DNA from 3 places in the Pseudomonas sp. SA195 genome. Region 1 is predicted to be linked to each of the others. Evidence: predicted binding sites of a transcription regulator. Region 1 holds the regulator's gene; each other region holds the start of a gene.
The links. The regulator sigma-54, encoded in region 1, starts transcription at its own class of promoters, with help from an activator protein. The targets are predictions, from matches to a motif close to ANTGGCATNNANNTTGCTNT.

Region 1 (8,040 bases):
GTTTCGTCCAGCCCGCGTATGTACTTGAATATTTTTCGGCTCGCCGCTGGCGGTTTGTTGCGAGCGGCCTCGTGCTGGGCATGACGCACCAGCCCGCGCAGATGCTGGCGGTCGGTTTCGGGGTACTCCGCGACGAACGCCTCGAGCGTTTCATCATTGCCGGCGATCAAACGGTCGCGCCAGCGCTCCAGGGCATGGAAACGCTCGTTGTACTGCCGGGTCGAGGCGTCGAGCTGGTCGACCAGCGCCATGATGGCGTCGACGTCCTGGTCACGCATGAGCTTGCCGATGTACTGCAGGTGACGTTTGCGCGCGATATGGGCCTTGTGCTTCGGCGCATCGTCGAGCGCCTTGCGCAGCGCATCCGTCAACGGCAGGCGGTCAAGCACATCCGGTTTGAGCGCGGTCAGGCGCTCACCCAACTCCTGCAGCGCGTGCATCTCGCGCTTGACCTGGCTTTTGCTTTTTTCCTCGAAATCGTCGAGGTCGGAAATATCAGACATGGGGCGCATCCAATGGGAAATGCCGCCATGATAACAGCAGCCCCAGCCGCCCGTGGCAGGCGGGTCGCGGCGGCTGCGACATCCATGTATCAGGGTTTTGGAGTGTGTTATGACAGACGTTGAGGGGATTGGCCCGGAGGCACTGCCGGCGTTGCGCGAGCGGGTTCAGCGCATCCTCGATGAGGCTCGGGCGCAGGGCGCCACGGCGTGTGAGGTCTCGGTATCGATGGAGCAGGGCTTGTCGACGACCGTTCGCCAGCGCGAGGTCGAGACCGTCGAGTTCAACCGTGACCAGGGCTTCGGCATCACCCTGTACCTGGGCCAGCGCAAGGGCTCGGCCAGCACCACTGGCAGCGGCGAGGCAGCCATTCGGGAGACCGTTTCGGCCGCCCTGGCGATCGCCCGGCACGCCTCCGAAGACAGCTTTGCAGGCCTTGCCGACGCCGAGCGCATGGCCCGCGACCTGCCGGACCTGGACCTCTATCACCCCTGGCAGATCGCGCCAGACGAGGCCGTCGAGCTGGCGCTCACTTGCGAGGCTGCAGCGTTCGCCACGGACCCACGCATCCATAACGCCGACGGCACCAGCTTGAGTACGCATCGCAGCATCCGCGGCTATGGCAACAGCAATGGCTTCGTCGGCGGCTATTGCAGCAGCCGCCATAGCCTCAGCTGCGTGATGATCGCCGAGGCCGACGGGCAAATGCAGCGTGACTATCACTATGACGTCAATCGCGTCGCCAGCGAGCTGGCCTCGGCTGACTCCATCGGCCGGCGGGCGGCGGAGCGTGCCGTGCGGCGTCTGGGCGCGCGACCGGTGCCGACCTGCGATGTGCCCGTGCTGTTCTCTGCGGAGCTGGCGACCGGGCTGTTTGGCCATTTCCTGTCCGCTATTTCCGGCGGCAACCTCTATCGCAAGGCCTCCTATCTGGAGGATGCATTGGGCCAGACGTTGTTCCCCGAGTGGCTGAGCCTCGACGAGCGGCCGCATCTGTTGCGCGGGCTGGCGAGTGCGGGCTACGACGGCGACGGCTTGGCGACCTATGCCAAGCCGTTCGTGGACAAGGGCCAGCTTGTTTTCTATGTCCTCAGCACCTATTCGGGTCGCAAGCTGGGCCTGCCCAGCACGGCGAATGCGGGAGGGGTGCACAATCTGTTCGTGACTCACGGCGATGATGATCAGGCAGCACTGATTCGGCGTATGGGCCGCGGCCTGCTAGTGACAGAGCTGATGGGGCAGGGTTTGAATCTGGTGACGGGCGACTACTCCCGCGGCGCGGGTGGCTACTGGGTCGAGAACGGCGAGATTCAATTCCCAGTGCAGGAAGTCACCATCGCCGGCAATTTGCGCGACATGTTCCGGCAGATCGTCGCCGTGGGTCGTGACATCGAAACCCGAAGCAGTATCCACACAGGTTCGGTGCTGATCGAACGGATGAAGGTCGCGGGAAGCTAATCGAACCAAGCGATTTGGGTGGCGTGACACGCCAGAGGGCAAACCCTGCATGCTCTGGCGTGCAGCGGCAATTGGACGTTGACCAAGCCGCAGCAACGCCACGGTCTGGCTACGAGCTCCGGTGCTGCTATTCGCCTTCCTCGAAGTAGTCTTCGATCAGCGCGACCAGTGCGTCCATCGCCTCGTGTTCCTGGTCGCCCTCGGTGCGCATGTGCAGCGTGGTGCCCTTGCTCGCCGCCAGCATCATCACAGCCATGATGCTCTTGCCGTCGACCACGGTGTCGGGGCAGCGGCCGATACGGATGTCGCAGGGGAATTGGTTGGCGACCCCGACGAACTTGGCGGCGGCCCGGGCATGTAGCCCGAGTTTGTTGACGATGGTGATATCGCAGACTGGCATGGTTCTTCCTAGACCAGGTCGCGATGGCGGACCTGGACGTTTTTCAGAGGCTCGCGCAGCGCCTGACACAGTCGCTCAGCCAGATACACCGAGCGGTGATGCCCGCCGGTGCAGCCGATCGCGACCGTGACATAGGCGCGATTGCTGGCAGCGAAGCGGGGCAGCCATTTGCTGAGATAAGCATGGATATCCTGAAACATCTCCTCCACGTCGGCCTGCTGCGCGAGGTAGTCGATCACGGGTTGGTCGAGTCCGGAATAGTCGCGCAGCTCGGCCTTCCAATAAGGATTTGGCAGGCAGCGAACATCGAACACGACGTCGGCATCGACGGGCATGCCGCGCTTGAATCCAAAGGATTCGAAAAGAAATGCGGTCCCCGGCTCAGGTTTGTTCAGTAGGCGCAGTTTCAGCGTGTCGCGCAGCTGGTAGAGATTCAGGTGCGTCGTGTCGATCTTGAGATCGGCATGGTCGATGATCGGGGCGAGCAGCTTTTCTTCGTCGCGAATGGCCTCGGCCAGCGAGCGTCGCTCGGTGGTCAACGGATGACGGCGGCGTGTTTCAGAAAAGCGTTTGAGCAACGTTTCATCAGCTGCGTCCAGGTAGAGCACGTCGCACTGGATGTGTCGGGCTCTTGCCTCGACGAGCAGCTCGGGAAAGCGCTTGAGCTGGCTCGGCAGATTGCGAGCGTCAATGGAGACGGCGACCTGGGGTTGCAGTAATTCCGTGTGCAGGAAGGCGCGCTCTGCCAGTTCGGGAAGCAGCCCCGCCGGCAGATTATCGATGCAGTAGAAACCGTTGTCTTCGAGCACGTCGAGCGCCGTGCTTTTGCCGGAGCCGGAGCGGCCACTGACGATGATCAGGCGCATGGCGCGTTCTTCCGGCGGGGTCTTTGGTGCACGGCCTGGGCCGAACGGCGTCGGTGTCGCGAGCGGTGGCAGGTCTTGGGCACGTCTCGTTCCTCACTTCTCGCTGGCCTGCATGCGCAGCTCCGGCGTTATTGGCCGCTCTGGATGTCAACCACCGTCTGGTAGAGCGATTCGGACGTCGAGGCGCTGCGCAGGCGCTCGCGGACGTCGTCGCGGTCAAGCATGCTGGCGATCTGGCGCAGTAGCTCCAAGTGTTCATCTGTCGCTGCTTCGGGTACGAGCAGGACGAACAGCAGGTCAACCGGTGCGCCGTCGATCGCATCGAAATCCACCGGTGCGCCCAGGTGCAGCACCGCGCTTAAGGGCGAGGTGCAGCCGGTCATGCGACAGTGCGGGATGGCGATGCCGTTGCCGAATCCGGTGGAGCCGAGCTTCTCGCGGGCGACGAAGCTTTCGAAGATGGCTTGCGGGTCGAGGTCGGGGAGATCCCGGGCAATCACCTTGGCGATTTGCTCCAGGACGCGTTTCTTGCTGCCGCCCGGCACGTTCACCAAGGAACGTGCGGGGGTCAGGATATTTTCGAGTCGGATCATGATGGGCTAGCGGGCTAGGGCACCCTGGCTGTGGTCGAGCTGTTTTTCTTTGTGCTTGATGAGCTGGCGGTCGAGCTTGTCGGCAAGCAGGTCAATGGCGGCGTACATGTCTTCGTGCTCGGCGTTGGCAACAACTTCGCGTCCGGCGACATGAAGGGTGGCTTCGGCCTTCTGCTTGAGCTTCTCGACCTGAAGGATCACTTGAACGTTGATGATGCGGTCGAAATGCCGTTCCAGCCGTTCGAACTTTTCCTCGAGGTAGTCACGCAGGGGCTCGGTAACTTCAAGGTGAAGGCCAGTGATAGTGACTTGCATACTGCATCTCCTTTTGCCACGTGCGGATTGGCGGACCAGAGGTTCGCCAGCGTAAGAGATTCGGCCGGATCACCCGGTATCTACAGTAACCGCTTGCGCTCGCTGGACGGCGCGATACCCAGTGACTCACGGTATTTTGCGACGGTACGGCGTGCTACCTGGATGCCCTGCTCTTCCAGTAAACCAGCGATCTTACTGTCGCTCAACGGCTTTTTCGGGTTTTCCGCGGCGACCAGCTTCTTGATGATCGCGCGGATCGCGGTGGACGAGCATTCGCCGCCTTCCGCGGTGCTGACGTGGCTGGAGAAAAAGTACTTGAGCTCGTAGATGCCGCGTGGGGTATGCATGAATTTCTGAGTGGTCACGCGGGAAATCGTCGACTCGTGCATGCCCACCGCTTCGGCGATGTCATGCAGGACCAGCGGCTTCATCGCCTCGTCGCCATGGTCGAGGAAGCCGCGCTGGTGTTCGACAATCTGCGTGGCAACCTTCATCAGCGTCTCGTTGCGGCTGAGCAGGCTCTTGATGAACCAGCGCGCCTCTTGCAACTGGTTGCGCATGAAGGTGTTGTCGGCGCTGGAGTCGGCGCGTTTGACGAAGCCGGCATACTGCGCGTTGACTCGCAGACGAGGCATCGCTTCCTGATTGAGTTCGACCAGCCAGCGGTCGTTGTGCTTGCGTACGATGACGTCCGGCACGACGTACTCGGGTTCGCTCGCCTCGATCTGCGAACCGGGGCGCGGATTAAGCGTCTGGATCAAGTCGACGACCTGGCGTAGCTCGTCCTCCTTGAGCTTCATGCGGCGCATGAGCAGCGCGTAGTCGCGGTTGCCAAGGATATCCAGGTGATCGCTCACCAGGCGTACTGCCTCGGTCAGCCAGGGCGTGCGCTCAGGCAGCTGGCGCAGCTGCAGAAGCAGGCATTCGCGCAGGTCCCGGGCGCCAATCCCGGCGGGCTCGAACTGCTGGATGCGGCGCAGCACCACTTCGATTTCGTCGAGCTCGATTTCCAGTTCTGGATCGAACGACTCCAGGACTTCTTCGAGCGTTTCCTCGAGGTAGCCCTGCGGGTTGATGCAGTCGATCAGGGTGGCGGCAATGAGCCGGTCGGTGTCGCTCATGGGCGCAAGGTTCAACTGCCAGAGCAGGTGGCTCTGCAAGCTCTCACCAGCGGACGTGCGGGTGGTGAAGTCCCAGTCGTCGTCATCGCTGCTCGGCAGGTTGCTGGCGCTGGTCTGGTAGATGTCTTCCCAAGCGGTGTCGACGGGCAATTCGTCAGGGATGCGGTCGCCCCAATCGCCTTCATCGGCGTGTTCGGCGGTGCTGACGGTTTCTTCATAACGGCTGTCCGCGCCGTTCGGTTCGGGCGTCGAAGCATTGTCCGTCTGGGTCTCGATCGACTCGGCCATTACGTCCGAGCCCTCGAAATCATCCCCATCCTCTTCGCGTTCCAGCATGGGGTTGGAATCCAGCGCTTCCTGAATCTCCTGCTGGAGATCGAGCGTGGATAACTGGAGCAACCGTATGGCCTGTTGCAGCTGCGGTGTCATCGTCAGCTGCTGGCCCATCTTCAGGACTAGCGATGGTTTCATGGCAGAGGACTTCGAACCTTGTTTGCCGGCGCAACCGCGCCTGTTCCGACTGTTGGCGGCTTGGGCGCCAGAGGAAGCAAATTATATGCCTGCTGGCGAAGCCTTTGCCTAGCCCTTGGGCGCGACGTCTCCTGAAAAAAAAGCCGGTCAGAGCCTGAATTCGTGGCCCAAGTACACTTCCTTGACGAGTTGGTTGGCCAGGATGGTTTGCGCGTCGCCTTCAGCGATCAGCTGGCCATCGTTGACGATATAGGCTGTCTCGCAGATATCCAGCGTCTCGCGCACGTTGTGGTCGGTGATGAGCACGCCGATACCCTTGGCCTTCAGGTGATGGATGATCTGCTTGATATCGCCGACCGATATGGGGTCGACGCCGGCAAACGGCTCATCGAGCAGGATGAACTTGGGCGCGGTGGCCAGCGCACGTGCGATCTCGACCCGGCGTCGCTCCCCGCCCGACAGACTCATGCCCAGGCTGTCGCGGATATGGCTGATGTGAAACTCCTGCAGCAGCCCTTCCAGCGCCTGTTGGCGCCCACTGCGATCGAGGTCTTTGCGGGTCTCGAGGATGGCCATGATGTTGTCGGCGACCGAGAGCTTGCGAAAGATCGAGGCCTCCTGCGGCAGATACCCAATGCCAGCGCGTGCCCGGCCGTGCATTGGCAGGTGCGTCACGTCGTTATCGTCGATGAGGACTCGTCCCTGGTCGGCCCTGACCAGGCCAACGATCATGTAGAAACAGGTCGTCTTGCCCGCGCCGTTCGGGCCTAGCAAGCCAACGATCTGGCCGCTTTCGATGGACAGGCTGACATCACGAACGACCTGGCGGCTCTTGTAGCTCTTAGCGAGGTGCTGGGCCTTGAGGGTTGCCATTACTCGCTCTGCTCCGTTGCCGGCTGGTCGCGCTTGCGCGGCTGGATGACCATATCGACCCGTGGGCGCGGGGTCGTGACATCCGCATTGGTGGCGCGCCCGGCGTTCACGATTTGGCGCTGGGTGTCGTAAACGATTTTCTCGCCTTCGAAGGTATTGCCTTCCTGGACCACTTTGGCTTGGTCGATGAGCACGATGCGCTCGTTTGCCGCGAAATACTGGATGGTCAGGCCGTACGCCTTGACGATCTCCTTGTCGACGGCGGGCTTCTGCTCGTAATAGGCCGGCTTGCCGATGGACGTGAAGACCTCCACGTCACCGTTTGCGTTCTGGGTGATGGTAACGGTGTCGCCAGTTATCTTCATGGTGCCTTGGGTGATGACCACATCGCCGCGGTACACCGCGACGCCTTGGCGATCATCCAGTTCAGCCGTGTCGGCCTGGACGCGGATCGGCTGGTTGCGATCCTCGGGCAGCGCATGGGCATTGGCACCGAGCAGAAGAATGCTCAGACCGAGCAAGAAGGGGAGAGTCTTAACGCAGCTCATGCTGGCCTCTTACGTTGGATAGCAGGAGCATCCTGCCTTCGTTCATGTACGCTTTCATGCCCGTGGCGGTGGTCACGCCGTTCGCGGCGACGATTCTAACGGGTTGCCGGGTCTCGGCATAATCCTTCTCCGGCAGCACGGTCATCCGGCTGCTGGTCACGATGGTGGGGCGGCCTTTGGCATCGGTTCGCTCGATACGCACGTTGTCGATCAGCTCGACTTCCTCGCCCTGCGGCCCGACTTCGCCGCGCTCGCTGGTGACGTGCCAGGGCAGGTCGGTGCCGCGGTAGGACTTGAGGTCCGGCCGGGTAAGCAGGCTGACGTCGCTAGCCTTGACGTGCTCGACCTTCTCGGCGACCAGTTCGTAGTTGCGCTTGCCGTCGGGCTGGTATTGCACGGTGCGCGAGTTGATCACGTAGAAATCGATGGGAGACTCCGGCGCTGTAACGGCGGCTGGCGTCTCCATGAAACTCTCGGGGCGGATATTCCAGTAGCCGATGGCGCCCAACGATAGGGCGATCAGCAACAGGACGGCAGGCAGGCGAATCTTGCTCAGCATGGTCACCTCTACAAATAGGCAGCCTGGGCTGCCTCGAGGGTGCCCTGGGCGCGCATGATCAGCTCGCAGAATTCGCGCGCGGCGCCTTCGCCACCTCGGGCGCCGGTGACGCCGTGGGCATGCTCGCGCACAAACGCGTCGGCGCTCGCGACCGCCATGCCCAGCCCGACTCGGCGAATCACTGGCAAGTCCGGCAAGTCGTCGCCCAGGTAGGCGACTTCGGCATAGTCCAGGCCGAGTTCGCCGAGCAACTCGTCGAGCACGACCAGCTTGTCTTCGCGCCCCTGATAGAGATGCTGGATGCCGAGGTTCTGCGCACGACGTTCAACGACGGG
Region 2 (8,040 bases), 830 kb from region 1:
GCCTACCAGGCCCTTTCCCATCACACCGAGGACCACAGGGCGATCATGCAGTCGCTTTGATGCCAGGAGAAATGCCGAAATGAACGAAGCCTGCATCGTTTCCTATGCGCGAACGCCCATCGCAAAAGCCTACCGGGGGGCGTTCAACATCACGCCCATGCCCAGTCTCGCCGCGCCGGTATTCCAGGCCGCACTGGCGCGAGCCGGGCTGGTTGGGGAAAGCATAGAAGAGGTCATCATGGGCTGCGGACGCCCTGAAGGCACCCAAGGCAAGAACGTCGCCCGCATCGCGCTGCTGCGGGCCGGTCTGCCAGACAGCGTTGCGGCCGTGACGGTCAGCCGACATTGCGGCTCAGGGCTGCAAGCCATCGCAGCGGCAGCGCAGCGGATCATTGTCGATGGCACACCGACGATGCTCGCCGCCGGTGGCGAGTCGATCAGCCTGGTGCAGAACGAACACACCAATGAATTCCATGGCCGCGATCCATGGCTGCTGGAGCATCGCCCCGACGCCTATATCAGCATGCTGGAAACGGCCGAAGTCGTGGCGCAGCGTTATGGCATCAGCCGCGCCGACCAGGACGACTACGCACTGAGCAGCCAGCGGCGCACCGCACAGGCACAGCGCGACGGCTTGTTCGACGACGAAATCGTGCCGATCGAGACGGTCAAGCAGGTCTTGGACAAATCCCAGTACGAATGCCGGCAGGAATCCATACGACTGGACCGAGACGAATGCAACCGCCCCGACACCCGCGCGGAGCAATTGCGTGGGTTGAAGCCGGTGCTCGACGGGGACGGCCGCACCGTCACGGCCGGCAACGCGTCCCAGCTAAGCGATGGCGTGGCCGCGTGCGTGTTGATGAGCCGCGAGGAGGCGGATCGTCATGGTCGCAAGCCACTCGGGTTCTTCCGCGGTTTGGCCAGTGCTGGCTGCGCACCGGATGAAATGGGCATAGGCCCCGTTCTCGCCGTCCCTCGGCTGCTGGCCAGGCATGGGCTTTCGGTGCGCGACATCGACCTGTGGGAGCTCAACGAAGCCTTCGCCTCGCAAGTGCTCCATTGCCAGCGCCAGCTCGGCATCCCGCTGGACCGGCTCAACGTAAACGGCGGCGCCATCGCGCTGGGCCATCCCTACGGCATGTCGGGGGCGCGGCTGGTCGGGCATGCACTGCTCGAAGGGCGCCGTCGTGGTGCGCGCCTGGTGGTGGTCACCATGTGCGTCGGTGGCGGCCAGGGCCTGGCCGGGCTGTTCGAGGTCTGCCATGACTAGCTGATCGCCGCCCGACGCCTCCCGGTTGAACAACAAAAACAAAAAAGGAAACCATGATGAAAAAGCACCTCTCAGCGCCCCGTCGCGGCGCCACTTTCGCGTTGCTGGCGCTTCCATTGATAGCGCCACTCGCCGGCGCCTCCGAAACCAACGGCAGCCCGTACCCGGTTGGCGTGGACACCAATCTCAGCGGCCTGATGCTGCCCGAAGGGCTCAACACCCTGCTCTATTACTCGCACTATTCGGCGGACAAGATCACCGATGGCAACGGCGACGAGCGCGCCGCCGTGGCGCGCTACAAGATCGAGGCGGACGTGGTCGCAGCCCGATTCAGCTATGTCTGGCCGGGTGTGCGCTGGCTCGGCGCGAATGTCGAGACGCGCCTGGTGCTGGTCGTGCCGACGCTGGACCTCACGCTGGATGTAAATCGTCCAGGCGGTTTGCCACCGCTGGACCGTGGCGGCTCGACAACCAATCTGGGCGACACGACATTCGCGCCCGTGCTGCTCGGCTGGCACAGCCCGACGCTGCACCAGATTGCCGGCGTCGAGAGCTTCCTGCCCACCGGCGAATACGATGCCGACGAACCAGTCAACGCGGGGCGTAATCAGTTTCAGGTAGCGCCTTTCTACGGCGTCACCTGGTTTCCGAACAAGCACTGGGAAGCCAGCGCCAAGGTTCGCTACGCATTCAACTCGACCAACACCGATACCGACTACCGCTCCGGTGACGAGCTGACACTTGAGTTCAGCGGCGGCTACCGCCTGACCGACAATCTCTCGATGGGCCTCAATGGCTACTGGTTCAACCAGACCACCGACGATGAGATCGACGGGCAAGCACTCGCCGATGGCGGCAATCGCGGCAATGTCAAGGCGCTCGGCCCATACGTCTCCTACCGCTTCGCGCCGAACTTCGCACTGGTGGCCAAGATGCAGAAGGAATTCGATGCGGAGAATCGGCCGGAAGGCACCCGCCTCTGGCTGCAGGCGCGGCTGCCTTTCTAGGCCATGCGGCGGATGCGCATGCCTCCGCCATATCCGCAGGTGGTCCCGTTGTGCAGCTCGCAGGCATCATGGCCGTACACCAAACAGACACGACAAGGAGTACAAATGCTCAGCTTCAGCCGCGACCTGATCATCGAATGGGGCGATTGCGACCCGGCGGGTATCGTCTTTTATCCGCGCTATTTCGCCATGTTCAACGCATCGACTGATCTCATGGTCGCTAATTCCGGTTTGGATGTCGGCACCTTGTTCGAGCGCCATGGCGCGGTTGGCTGGCCGATGGTCGATAGCCAGGCCATCTTCAAACTGCCCGCACGTTTCGGCGAACAGGTGCGCATCGTCAGCCGCGTGACCGAGGTTAACGAGTCGAGCTTCGCGATCCGCCACGAACTGTTCAAACACGACGACCGCCTGGCCGTGACCGGTATCGACAAGCGGGTCTGGGCGGTCAAGCACCCGGATCGCCTTGGCGAGCTGAAAAGCGCCGCGATTCCAGCGGAGCTGCGGGACACGCTGCTGGCTGAATGACGCGTAATGAAAGCGTTGCCTCAGCGAACCAAAACGGCGCCAACGGGTTATACGGCGGCCGATAGTGAACCGATAACGTGCAGCGCCTCCGCTAAGATGGCGATCGTCATTCCGAAACGACTCGACTAGCCATCCTATCTCTCTGATTTTTAAACCGGTTCTCTTCAAACCGCATCCAGCCAAACGACTTTGGCAAGCCCCTTGCAATCACCTCGGCACAACGTCTTCGGGTCGCCAACGGCGGTGATCGGGACGAATTGACAAAGGCGTCGACGGTGCTCGCTCTGCTCATGCGGAGGGTGCGTCCGCGACGCCTTTTTTCGTTTCGCGATTGAGGGATAAATCATGCGCAAGACCCGCCGTACGCTGCTGAAAACGCTAGCGGCCTCCGCCCTGCTACCGCTATTGCCATTAACGGCATGGGCTGCCGAGCCGGAAAAGGAAGAACTCAAACTCGGCTTCATCAAGCTCACCGACATGGCGCCGCTCGCCATCGCCTACGAAAAGGGCTTCTTCGAGGACGAAGGGCTCTACGTCACGCTCGAAGCCCAGGCCAACTGGAAGGTATTGCTGGACCGTGTCATCGACGGCGAGCTGGACGGGGCGCACATGCTCTCCGGCCAGCCGATCGGTGCCACCATCGGCTTCGGCACCAAAGCCGAGATCATCACCGCATTCACCATGGACCTAAACGGCAACGCCATCACCCTGTCCAACGCCGTCTGGGAACAAATGAAGCCCCAGGTGCCGATGGCCGATGGCAAGCCCGTGCACCCGATCAAGGCCGACGCGCTCAAGCCGGTCATCGAACAGTTCCAGGCCAGCGGCAAGCCGTTCAATCTGGGAATGGTGTTCCCCGTCTCGACTCACAACTACGAGCTGCGCTACTGGCTCGCAGCCGGTGGCATCCATCCGGGCTATTACGCGCCCGCCAAGGGCGACATCAGCGGCCAGATCGACGCCCAGGCATTGCTCTCGGTCACCCCGCCGCCGCAGATGCCTTCGACCATGGAAGCCGGCACCATCCATGGCTACAGCGTCGGCGAGCCCTGGAACCAGCAGGCCGTGTTCAAGGGCATCGGCGTGCCGGTCGTGGCGGACTACGCGATCCGCAAGAACATGTCGGAAAAGGTCTTTGGCGTTTCCAAGGCCTGGGCCGAAGCGAACCCGGAGACCCACAAGCGGCTGGTCAAGGCGCTGATCCGCGCTGGCAAGTGGCTCGATGAAGACAACAACGCCAACCGCCGGGAAGCCGTGGAGATCCTCTCGCGTCCGGAATACGTCGGCGCCGATGCCAAGGTCATCGCCAACTCGATGACCGGCACCTTCGAGTTCGAAAAGGGCGATAAGCGCGAAGTGCCGGATTTCAACGTGTTCTTCCGTTACCACGCGACCTACCCCTACTACTCCGACGCCATCTGGTACCTGACCCAGATGCGCCGCTGGGGCCAGATCGCCGAGGCCAAGCCGGACAGCTGGTACCTGGACACCGCCAAGCGCGTCTACCGCCCGGACATCTACCGCCAGGCGGCCGACGAGCTGATCGCCGACGGCCTGCTCAGCGCCGAAGACGTGCCGTCCGCCGATGAAGACGGCATTCGCGCGCCGCTGGCCGACACCATCGACGGCATCACCTACGACGGCCATACGCCTAACGCCTACCTCGACCAGTTCGCGATCGGCCTGAAAGGCGATACCACGCTCTGATCCCGCGCATGGGAGGCGCAGGCCTCCCGATCCAGGAGGACACATCGATGAGCAACCCAGCCGTCGTGCAAAACATCAAAGAGACCTTGGAGGCTGGCCGTCAGGCGCGGCTCAAGCGCTGGCTGCCGCAAGTGATCATGCCGCTGGTGGGCGTCCTTGCCTTCCTGCTGTTCTGGCAGTTGGTGGCATCGAACATTCAGACCAGCCTCGGCCAGTTTCCCGGGCCGAGCCAGGTCGCCGAGCAGTTCACCGGGCTGGCCGATGCGCACATCCAGTCGCGGGAAAAGGCCGCCGCCTTCTACCAGCGCCAGGAAGAACGCAACGCCGCGACGCTGGCGAAGAACCCCGATGCCACCGTCAAGATTCGCCCTTACACCGGCAAGCCGACCTTCTTCGAGCAGATCTTCACCAGCCTGTACACCGTGATGGCCGGCTTCGCCCTCGCCTCGCTGATCGCCGTGCCGCTGGGCATCGTCTGCGGCCTGAGCAAGCCGGTGTACAACGCCATCAACCCCTTGATCCAGGTGTTCAAGCCGGTCTCACCACTCGCCTGGCTGCCGCTGGTCACCATGGTGGTCAGCGCCGTCTATGTCAGCGAGGACCCACTATTCGCCAAGTCCTTCGTCACCTCGGCGCTGACCGTGGCGCTGTGCTGCCTGTGGCCGACGGTGATCAACACCACGGTCGGCGTGGCGAACCTGGACAAGGACCTGACCAACGTCAGCCGCGTGCTGCGCCTGTCGCCCCTCAGCCACGTGCGCCGCATCGTCCTGCCCGCCGCCATTCCGATGATCTTCACCGGGCTGCGCCTGTCGCTGGCGACCGGCTGGATGGTCCTGATTGCCGCGGAAATGCTGGCGCAGAACCCCGGTCTCGGGAAATTCATCTGGGACGAGTTCCAGAACGGCAGCTCCAACTCGCTCGGCCGGATCATGGTCGCGGTGATCGTCATCGGCCTGATCGGCTTCGCCCTGGACCGCATCATGCTGATGCTCCAGCGCCGCGTGAGCTGGGACAAGAACGCAGACCTGCGCTGAGGAAATCACATGAACAACGCCCATCTCGAACTCACCGGCGTCGGTATCAGCTTTCCCACCGACAAGGGGCTCTACTGCGCGCTGCAGAACGTCAACCTGCGCATCGCCAAGGGCGAGTTCGTCTCGCTGATCGGCCATTCCGGCTGCGGCAAGTCGACCGTCCTCAACATCGTCGCCGGACTGTATCAGGCCACCACCGGCGGCGTGATCCTCGACGGCCGCGAGGTCAACGAACCCGGTCCGGAGCGCGCCGTGGTGTTCCAGAACCACAGCCTGCTGCCCTGGCTCAGCTGCTACGAAAACGTCGAACTGGCGGTACGGGAAGTCTTCCGGGGCCAGAAGAGCAAACGGGAAATGCGCGACTGGATCGAGCACAACCTCGAGCTGGTGCACATGACCCACGCCCGCGACAAACGCCCCAGCGAGATCTCCGGCGGGATGAAACAGCGCATCGGCATCGCCCGTGCACTGGCCATGCAACCCAAGGTGTTGCTGATGGACGAGCCCTTCGGTGCCCTCGATGCGCTGACCCGCGCGCATCTGCAGGACTCGCTGATGGAGATCCACGCCGACCTCGGCAACACGGTGATCATGATCACCCACGATGTCGACGAAGCCGTGCTGCTCTCGGACCGCATCGTGATGATGACCAACGGGCCCTCCGCCACTATCGGCGAGATCCTCCAGGTTGACCTGCCGCGCCCGCGGGATCGTATGGCGCTGGCCCATGACGCCGGCTATCACGCCTTCCGCGCCCAGGTGTTGGAATTTCTCTACCAGCGCCAGCAGCGGCCAGCTGCGTGACCGGATCGAGGTGACACGACGTGGACGGTGCCCTTAGCCCCCAAAAACGACAACGCCAGGGCGACAACCTGCTGTGCGACCGGCTTGCAGGCGTGCAGCAGCAGCGCGCCCAGGCCGCTCAGCTGCACAGCCTCACCCTCTACCTCACTCGTCTCAGCCGTAAGGAAGCCTGACCATGGAAGTTTCCATCGCCCTGACCCTGGCCGCCTGCCTGGTGTTGCTTGGCAACCACCTCAGTCGCGTCGCCGCCGATCGGCATCGCAAGCGGATCAGCGCCAAGGACCTCCACGCCCTGCAAATGGTGCTCGAGGTGCTGCAGTTCGTGCAGAAGCACCGCGGCCTGGGCGGCCAGCGTGACGCGGCGGCCGTCGCCCAGCGGCTGGACGTCGCCAACCGCATCGACCGGCTCTGGCAGGGCTGGCAAGGCGAGGAGAACCGCCCCGCCATGCGCGCGCTGTGGCGTGAGATACGCCAGAACCCGACCGAATTCGAGCCGCACTGCATTCTGATCGAGCAAATGCTCGAAAGCATCCACGTGCTCGAGTTGCGTCTGGCGTACCAGGGCAACCCGCAAGTGACCGGCCTGTGCGACGCCTGCCGTGCACTGGAAGACCTCGGCCAGCTGCGCGGCCTGGCGGTGCGCGCCGCCAACTTCGAAACCTGCCCGCTGGAGATGCAGGTGCAGATGCGCTACCTGTGCCAGCGCCTCGCCGATCCTATCGGCGGCACTACCCTGGCCAAGCTCGTCGAGCACCTGCAACGCAACCTGATCGACGCGCCACGCGTCAGCCTGGCGCCGGCCGAGTGCTACGCGCTGATCACCCCGATCATCGACGAACGCCTGCAAGGCATCCGCCACAGCATCGCCTGAAGCCTCGGTGCGAACGGGGTCATCAAGGTGCTGAATCCAGCTTGGCCGTCGAGGGCCGGCACGTAGAATGGGCGTCCGCGCGCGGGCCGGCAAACCGGTGATCGACGCCGGCCCCTGTTTCCAGCCAAACGAGACCTTCATGGCCCGCCTGTCCCTGCAGTTTCCCGAAGACCAGTTCTGCTTCACCACGCAACTGACGGTACGTATCACCGACATCAACGCCGCCAACCACCTGGCGAACGACTCGATGATCTCGATGATTTCCGAAGCCCGTGCCCGTTTCCTCTTTGCCTACGGCATTGCCGAGTCTCGCAAAGACGGCAGCGGCATCATCGTTACGGACCTGGCCACCACCTACAAGGCCGAAGCTCACGCTCGGGACGTGCTGTTGTTCGAAGTCGGCGTCATGGATTTCAACAAGTACGGCGGCGATATCACCTTTCGCATCACCCGCCCGGCCGACGGCACGCTGATCGCCATGGCCAAGTCCGGTTTCGTCTTTTACAACTACCTTGAAACCCAGGTCGTGCCGATGCCGGCCGAGTTCGCGGCGAAGTTCCCCAAGGTCAATCGCATCGCTTGACACGCCCCACTTCAATGCACGACGCACCACCGCTGCGCGCGCTTTGAGCGCATCCACCCGTATCCCGGCTCCAGAGCCCCCATGCCGCCCGGCCGTTGCGGTTGGCACATCTCCTGCTTGCTGCAACGGCAAGTAGCCAAAGGCGGTTACTCACAGACATGACAAAGGCGTCGCGTTGCCCCGTCGAGACAGACGGTGGTTCGCGGCGCCTTTTTCGTTTGGCCCCAACG
Region 3 (8,040 bases), 1.6 Mb from region 1:
GGCGAGGCGATCACGAGGTCGCCCTTGAGCTGCCCCAGAATGCCGCGCCCGATGACATTCGCGCCCGATTTCGGGTCCTTGTTGGCGATGGCGAAGACCTGCTCGCCGGTCTCCGTTTCGGGCAGGTGGAACAGCGCCACTTGTTGCCCGTCCAGCCAGGCGACTACGCCTGAATTGGCGACCAGGTCGCGGCGGCTGCACAGCGCGCGCCAGCTGACGGCTTCACTCGGTTGCATGCGTACGGCGTTGGGCTGGCTCATCAGAGCACCTCCTCGGTGACGGGAATCAGGTGGAGTTCAGACGCGTGCACCGGCCGACGCTGGCCGCGTTCCTTGACGAAGTGGATGTCCGGATCGCCGCGCCGGTCATTGACGAAGGTGCGGAAGCGCTTGAGCTTTTCCGGATCCTTGATGGCGTTGGCCCACTCGCATTCGTAGCGGTCGACCACCAGCTGCATCTGGGCTTCCAGTTCGGCGGCGAGGTTCAGGCTGTCGTCGATGATCACTTCCTTGAGGTAGTCGAGACCGCCTTCGAGTGATTCGCGCCAGACCGAGGTGCGCTGCAGCTTGTCTGCGGTGCGGATGTAGAACATCAGGAAGCGGTCGATGTAGCGGATCAGGCTTTCATCGTCGAGATCAGTGGCGAACAGCTCGGCGTGGCGCGGGCGCATGCCGCCGTTGCCGGCCACATATAGGTTCCAGCCGTTTTCGGTGGCGATCACGCCGATGTCCTTACTCTGCGCCTCGGCGCATTCGCGGGTGCAACCCGAGACACCGAACTTGATCTTGTGTGGCGAGCGCAGGCCCTTGTAGCGGTCCTCCAGACGCAGCGCCATGCCGACACTGTCTTGCACGCCGTAGCGGCACCAGGTGCTGCCAACGCAGGACTTCACCGTGCGCAGCGACTTGCCGTAGGCATGACCGGTTTCGAAGCCAGCCTCGATCAGCTCGCCCCAGATGTCCGGCAGTTCGTGCAGCTGGGCGCCAAACAGGTCGATGCGCTGGCCGCCGGTGATCTTGGTGTAGAGGTCGTATTTCTTGGCGACGGCACCGAGCGCGATCAGCTTGTCCGGGGTGATTTCACCGCCGGCGATGCGCGGCACCACCGAGTAGGTGCCGTTCTTCTGCATGTTCGCCATGAAGGTGTCGTTGGTGTCCTGCAGCGGGATCAGCCCCGGATCGGTGATCGGCTGGTTCCAGCAGGAGGCGAGGATCGATCCCACGGCCGGCTTGCAGATATCGCAGCCGGTGTGGCCGCGGCCATGTTTGGCGAGCAGTTCTTCAAAACTGATGATCCCTTCGACGCGAACGATTCCGTACAGCTCCTGACGGGTGTGGGCGAAGTGCTCGCAGAGGCTTTTATCCACTTCGACGCCGCGTGCGGTCAGCTCATGCTCGAACACCTGCTTGAGCAGCGCGCTGCAACCGCCGCAGCCAGTACCGGCCTTGGTCGCGGCCTTCAGCTCGCCCAGATCGGTGATGCCGGCGTCGACCTGGCAGCACACCGCACCCTTGGTGACGTTGTGGCAGGAGCAAATGGTCGCGGTGTCGGGAAGGGCGTCCGCGCCCAGCGTGGGTGCGCCGTCGGACAGCGGCAGGATCAGGCTGGACGGGTCGGCCGGCAGTTTGATGCCGTTCTGCGCGTATTGCAGCAGGGTGTCGTAGTAGCTGTTGTCGCCGATCAGCACGGCACCGATGACGCGCTTGCCGTCTTCGGAAAGCACCAAACGCCGGTAGCTGGCATTGGCTTCGTCGATAAAACGGTAGCTCTTGGCGCCGGGCGTGGCGGCATGGGCATCGCCGATGGAGCCGACATCGACGCCGAGCAATTTGAGCTTGGTGGACATGTCGGCTCCGCTGAACGGCTGGTGCGGTTCGCCGCAGAGCAGGGCGGCGAGGTTGCGCGCCATGGTGTAACCGGGCGCAACCAGGCCGAAGACCATGCCATTCCAGGACGCACATTCGCCGATGGCGAAGATCGAGGGATCGCTGGTGCGGTAGTCGCCGTTGATTACCACGCCGCCGCGCGGCGCGATCTCCAGCCCGGCGCTGCGGCCCAGGGCATCCTGCGGGCGGATGCCGGCGGAAAAGACGATCAGGTCGGTTTCCAGATACTCACTTCTACCATCAGGGCCATCCTGGAAGTTCATCCGGTAGGCGTATTCCTCGCCGACGATGATTTCCTGCGTGGCGCGCGACAGGTGAACGCCGACGCCCAGCGCCTCGATGCGGGCCTTGAGTGCCTTGCCACCTTCTTCATCGAGCTGCACCGGCATCAGGCGCGGAGCGAATTCGACCACATGGGCTTCGAGGCCAAGGGACTTGAGCGCGTTGGCCGCTTCCAGGCCGAGCAGGCCGCCACCGACCACCACGCCGCGCTTGGCATTGCTGGCCGCGGCGCGGATGGCGTCGAGGTCATCGAGGGTGCGGTAGACCAGGCGCGAATTGCCTTCAGCGCCCGGGATTGGCGGTACGAAGGGGTAGGAGCCGGTCGCTAGGATCAGTTTGTCGTAGGGCTGGCGGCCCTCGGTGGTGACCACTTCCTTGCGCTCGCGGTCGATCTCCAGCACCTGCACGCCGAGGTGAATGTGCACGCCGTTGGCGGCGTAGTACTCGGCTTCGCACAGGGCGAGGGAGTCTGCATCGCGACCACCGAAGTACTCGGACAGATGGACGCGGTCATAGGCGCGCTGGCGCTCTTCGCCGTACACATGGATCTGGTACTGGCCTAGCGCGCCGCGTTCGACCAGCTGCTCGACGCAGTGGTGGCCTACCATCCCATTGCCGATGACGACCAGCGTTTCACTCTTGAGCGGTGTGACGATTGCGTTCATGACCGGTTCCTCCGTCGAAGCCGCGGTGCGGCGTCGTCGTACAAAATCAAAAAGGCGCCTGGAGCTGTCGGGCAGCTCCAGGCGCCTTTGCCTGGTATTCGTAGGTTGTGGAGGTGACTGTTCGAGCCTCGTTGCCCGTTGCACCTGTCCCGCGCCGTTCAAGGCAGATGGTCTTCGCTGACCGCGGGTGCGCTGCCAAATCAGTTGGCAGGCGTTACAGCTGACAGTGCAGGTTGCATGCCAGACGATCGCAGGCAGGGCAGCAGGGCTCGCAAAACCAATATCCGCAAGGCTTCAAGGGCCATTGCGTAATGTGAAGGCGACGCGCTTGCCCTGGCCCACCTTTGCGCGGCCCTGACCTATAAAGGTGCGATGCCCTGGCTTGATCACTTTTTTGGGGCGTGCGGGCGAGAACTTTGCCGCGCGCCTTCGGTCGGTAATCCACCTGGCCGGCCCGTTCGCCGAGCGCGCGTCGAGCTGACGTCTGGAGGACCCGTGAACACCATCATCGAACAACCCGTGCTGCTGGGCATGATGCGCCTGACGCAATACCCCGAGCTGTCGCAACCGGAGGCGCTGCTTGCATTCATCGAACGCTGCGTCGAGGCCGGCGTCAGCGGCTTCGACCATGCTGACATCTATGGGGGTGGCGAATGCGAGGCGCAGTTCGGTGCCGCCTTGCGCTTGAAACCCGAACTCCGGCGGCAGATCCAGCTGATCGGCAAGGCCGACATCGTGCCGGCTGAGCAGGACCGCTCTCGGTGGTCGGTCAAGCACTACAACACCGAGGCTGGCTACCTGACGGCGGCGGTGGAGGGCTCATTGAGGCGCCTGGGCGTCGACAGGCTGGACGGATTCCTGCTGCACCGCCCCGATCCGTTGCTGCGCGTCGATGAGGTCGCCCGCGCATTGGATGATCTGGTTGCCAGCGGCAAAGTCGCCTGGCTCGGTGTATCCAATGCGGAGTTGCTGCAGTGCCAGGTGCTGGCTCGCGAACTGCCGATCCGCTGCAACCAGATCGAGCTGTCTCTACAAGCGCAAGCGTCTGTTTGGGATGGCCGCCTGCATGGCCTGCAGAGCGAAGGCATCCAGGTGCTGGCGTGGTCACCGATGGCAGCAGGCCGCTTTGCCGCGCCGTTGCAACGGGCTCTCGATACGGTAGCGTTGGATTTGGGCGCGACGCCCAACCAGGTCGCCCTGGCCTGGTTGCGCTGCCTGCCGGGGCGCCCAGTTCCAATTCTTGGCAGCCTGCGTTGGGAGCGGATCGAGGAAGCGGTGCAGGGTGCTTCGCTGCAATTGGATCGGCCGACCTGGTACTACCTGGCCGAAGCGGCGCGCGGGCATGCCGTCGCCTGATCAATAGCGTGTCGAGTAATTGGCGACGCGGCTCGGGTTCGCCATCTGCTTGACACAGTGGCGGCATAAGGTGTGCCGGACGCCGCGACTCCCCGCGGCCCCCGCTCATGGAGAAAGTCCGATGCGTATCCCGAAGCCGTTGGTCCTGGCACTCGCCGCCGCGATGTCCACGCCCGTGATGGCCGCCACTAACACCTTGGTCGGCTGGGCCATGATGCCTGCCGACACCTTTTCCGACGGCCCGACATCCGGCCAGATGGCCTCCGGCAATCCCTATGGCACCTTCACGCCGCCCTACGATGGGCGCCAGCCGGTGCAGGGCTTTTCCGCGATCCTGCCGGGCGCGGATGAAAACAACTTCATCGTCATGACTGACAACGGCTTCGGCACCCAGGACAACTCGGCAGATACGCTGCTGCGCCTGTACAGCGTACGGCCCGATTTCCGTACTGCCAGCGGCGGCAGCGGTAAGGTAAGCGCCAGCGACTACCGCAGCGGGACGCTGCTGGCCCGCTTCATCGCGCCGTCACGCCTGGGCCTGAACGACATCAACCAGAAGCTGGGCCTGCCGATCCAGGCCGACTACCGCTTCTATTACAACGACGGCTCCAAGCCCTCCGTCGACGGCGATATCGCGTTCGGCCGGCTGCTGACCGGAGCCGACCTGGATGTCGAGTCCGTGCGGCGCGACAAACACTGCGCAATGTGGTTTGGCGACGAGTTCGGGCCGTACCTGATCAAAACCGATGCCTCCGGAACGGTACAGCGCAGTGCGATTTCGCTTCCTGGCGTCTATGCGCCACAACACGCGGACGTGCTTGCAGGCCGCGCCACGGCCAACCTGGGTAGCTCGGGCGGTTTCGAGGGCATGGCGATCAACCCTCGCGGCGACCGCCTCTACACCTTGCTCGAAAAAACCGTGACCGGCGATCCGGCCGGTACGCTGCGCATCAACGAATTCGATATCGATGCGGAACGCTACACCGGCCGCGTTTACTTCTACCGTTTGCAGGCAGCCAACCATGCGATCGGCGACATGACGGCCATCGACGACACCCGCTTTCTCGTCATCGAACGCAACGGCGATACCGCGACGCGTGGCGAGCCTTTCAAGCGCATCTACCTGATCGACACGCGTAACGTTGCGAGCGGCGGCACCGTGCAAAAGACTGAGCTGGTCGATCTGATGCGTCTGGACGATCCCGACGACCTCAACCGCGATGGCCAGCGTCTGTTCACCTTTCCCTACGTGACCATCGAGAGCGTGCTGCCGCTGGACTCGCGCACGCTGCTCGTCACCAACGACAATAATTTCCCCGGCGGTGGCGGTCGTGAACTGGCGGCGGACGTAACCGAGTTTCTGAAGATTCGCCTGGCCAGACCTATTCCTGGTGTGCGCCCGCCCCACCAGCAGCAGGAGCGGACCGCGCGCCGTTGCGATATGGCAGCCAACCTGAACCAGCGTTAGCCAGAACTAGGCTCGGGTCCGGTTAGCGGGCGCCTTCAGCGGGCCCAACCGGCCCCGGGTCTTCCCTTGCGCTTCCAGAATACTGGGTTCGCATGCCTTTTCGAGACGGCACCGCTTAGCGACGAACTAGAACCTCGATCGAGCTTTGTTTAGTCAGCGAGTCACTAGAGGTCGGTGGCTCACTGACCGATGAGGTTGATTGTATTGTTGAGTGGCATGTCTTTGACGGATTGTGCTTGGGCTAGCAACTGCGACACCATCGAAAGTACGGCCCCCGATTGCCCTCCGTCCCGCCCTTTCGGGATCGAGTAATGGTCGCCAGCGAATTCAGTGCTAACGACCGCGTCCATGGTCATGCCTGTCTCGACTCTAATGATGGGTTGCTCGCCATCTGGCGTTCTGATCGTCAATGACGCGCCTCGCGCCTCTTGCTCGCGAACGCATTCGCCAAGGTAGTCGAATACCTCTGCCAACGACCGCGTGTGCAGCTCCACCTTTCCAATCCCCTTGGCTTCGAAAAACACGCGCCCCTCACCGACACTGCCAAAAAAGTCCGGGTCACCCAATTTGAACTCTTTCAGGCTCTCCAACTCGCAGCGGGCATGTTTAAAAAGTTCTTCGCGAGGGCGAATGAAGCAGAACCGAGCACTTTCTATAGACTCGGTGAGCTCGTAGCGATTCTTGCCGTTGGCCCTGACGATCAGCTTCTCCTTGCGTGCTGACAATAATTGGTCAATCGATGGTGCTTGCTTGAGTTCAAGTTCTGGCCCGTATCGGCTAACCAGAAATGCCGTTTCCATCGTGATGCCCTGATCGACGAGGCGGTTGATCATTTTCTGGAATCGAGCGAACTCAGCAGGCGCCGATGGGTTATTGAAATAGCGCTCGGTCTTGCCAGGGCGTTGGATCTGCACGCGCTCGAGAAAGAGCGACAAAATCAGCTCCGCTGGATAGTCCTGACGCAACATGAAGGCCAGTGACGTGGTGCTGATGGGCGCAACGTATCCGCGGTAGAACTCTTGGTTGTCTTGGGTAGATACATCGAATCCCGGCCCTTGCTCGACAGACAGGTGCGGGTTAAAGCTGAAATCCGATGGTGCTTCGCCACCAAATGGCAGCGTCATGTTCGCGCCCGCGAATAGCCGGCTGCGGCCGCGAATAGTCGTAACCGTCGTGAAGTGAGCAGGAAGGTTGGCGCTGCGGCGGACGATGTTCAGCAACAAAGCCTCATCCTGCAGACGACTGTAATCTTGATTGATCGTCGCCATCGCGGAGGCGAGGCGCTCGGTGCCGGCACAGCCTGCCAGAAGGCCGAGCATGGGCACAGCCATCAGCCGCACGGCTCGCAAGAAACGGCGCATTGAACGGGTTCCTGGTCTCGGTTCACTGATAAACGGCGTGACGATCGTTTTTAGCAAACGAACGCCCGCGTAGCGGCATGGCCGGATCGCCAGGCCTCGTCATCGCACCATAAAGGATGGCGCCATAGTGTTATGCGCCTGCCTTATTCAAGTTCTCCTGGCGTTGCTGACGCATGGGGTGGGTCGGCAGTGAGCGTTTCCTGTTCAGTGCGGTGCATGTTCCGGTTGGGCACCGAGTCATGCTCTGGCATGCCTTGGACGATGCGACCGTCTTCAGTAACGATCTGGCCCTGCTCGTTGCGATGGGTTTCGAGTTTTTCCTGCGGCGTTGGATTGCCCATCGGGCTCGGGCGCGCACCGGTGTCTTCCCTTGGGGTGCCAGCCGGCCATTGGGCAGCGGCGGGTTGTGCCGCCATCAGCGCTGCGATAGCTAGCGAGATATAAAGTGGGCTGCGCATGTGGGTCTCCTCGTTGTATTCAGCGGGCTGATACGCCTTCGGGTTTGCATTCCAGCAGCGCAACGGGCCCTCCAGCTGAGTATTTACCAGGTATGCGCATAACCACTTCTTCGTTTGGATTTACCGACACTGCTGGGGTCGCCGTCATGACGGTCTCCTCCGGTAGTGCGTGGAATTGGCACGAAGCGATCTCCTGGTCGTGGTTATTCACCTTGATGGCCTGAACACCTTCCAGATCGACCTTGTCCGACGAGGCTGATGGCACGCCCAGTTCCTCGACTTTGATCTGCATCCCGTGCAAGCGTGTTTTGACCTGCGTTTCCTGTGCGTGGATCGGCAAGGCGAGCGCCAGACAGGCCAGGGGTAAAAGGAGCGGTTTCATCCTGCATCTCCGTATTGCTCTGTACAGCATGTGAACAGGGTGCGCCGGAGTAGTTCGCAGCGATGGCCGCAGGGGATAGGGTTGGCCAGAATGCCTCGCAGCAAGTATTTAAGGCATGGAATCGCCCGCAAAACGGCGTATTTCACCTCGTCCAAGTCAGCCCCGACCACGTCCCGCCATAT

Region 2: M1D78_RS08240 (CmpA/NrtA family ABC transporter substrate-binding protein) is a predicted target of sigma-54. The motif match lies at 2,997-3,016, and genes of this name have one in related genera.
Region 3: nirB (nitrite reductase large subunit NirB) is a predicted target of sigma-54. The motif match lies at 3,059-3,078, and genes of this name have one in related genera.

What each region holds. Positions count from the first base shown of each region.
Region 1 covers NZ_CP096392.1:939,964-948,003, forward strand. Annotated here, with positions in the region: gene yjgA (ribosome biogenesis factor YjgA) at 1-503, opposite strand, end outside; gene pmbA (metalloprotease PmbA) at 613-1,959, shown strand; gene M1D78_RS04260 (HPr family phosphocarrier protein) at 2,087-2,359, opposite strand; gene rapZ (RNase adapter RapZ) at 2,368-3,225, opposite strand; gene ptsN (PTS IIA-like nitrogen regulatory protein PtsN) at 3,354-3,818, opposite strand; gene hpf (ribosome hibernation-promoting factor, HPF/YfiA family) at 3,825-4,133, opposite strand; gene M1D78_RS04280 (RNA polymerase factor sigma-54) at 4,214-5,725, opposite strand; gene lptB (LPS export ABC transporter ATP-binding protein) at 5,873-6,598, opposite strand; gene lptA (lipopolysaccharide transport periplasmic protein LptA) at 6,598-7,146, opposite strand; gene lptC (LPS export ABC transporter periplasmic protein LptC) at 7,133-7,705, opposite strand; gene M1D78_RS04300 (KdsC family phosphatase) at 7,714-8,040, opposite strand, start outside.
Region 2 covers NZ_CP096392.1:1,767,083-1,775,122, reverse strand. Annotated here, with positions in the region: gene M1D78_RS08260 (crotonase/enoyl-CoA hydratase family protein) at 1-60, shown strand, start outside; gene M1D78_RS08255 (acetyl-CoA C-acyltransferase) at 80-1,273, shown strand; gene M1D78_RS08250 (SphA family protein) at 1,330-2,280, shown strand; gene M1D78_RS08245 (acyl-CoA thioesterase) at 2,386-2,808, shown strand; gene M1D78_RS08240 (CmpA/NrtA family ABC transporter substrate-binding protein) at 3,154-4,515, shown strand; gene M1D78_RS08235 (ABC transporter permease) at 4,563-5,552, shown strand; gene M1D78_RS08230 (ABC transporter ATP-binding protein) at 5,562-6,356, shown strand; gene M1D78_RS08225 (hypothetical protein) at 6,377-6,529, shown strand; gene M1D78_RS08220 (hypothetical protein) at 6,532-7,227, shown strand; gene M1D78_RS08215 (thioesterase family protein) at 7,367-7,810, shown strand.
Region 3 covers NZ_CP096392.1:2,577,875-2,585,914, reverse strand. Annotated here, with positions in the region: gene nirD (nitrite reductase small subunit NirD) at 1-260, opposite strand, end outside; gene nirB (nitrite reductase large subunit NirB) at 260-2,833, opposite strand; gene M1D78_RS11840 (aldo/keto reductase) at 3,365-4,189, shown strand; gene M1D78_RS11835 (esterase-like activity of phytase family protein) at 4,311-5,657, shown strand; gene M1D78_RS11830 (hypothetical protein) at 5,837-7,018, opposite strand; gene M1D78_RS11825 (hypothetical protein) at 7,162-7,476, opposite strand; gene M1D78_RS11820 (hypothetical protein) at 7,496-7,858, opposite strand.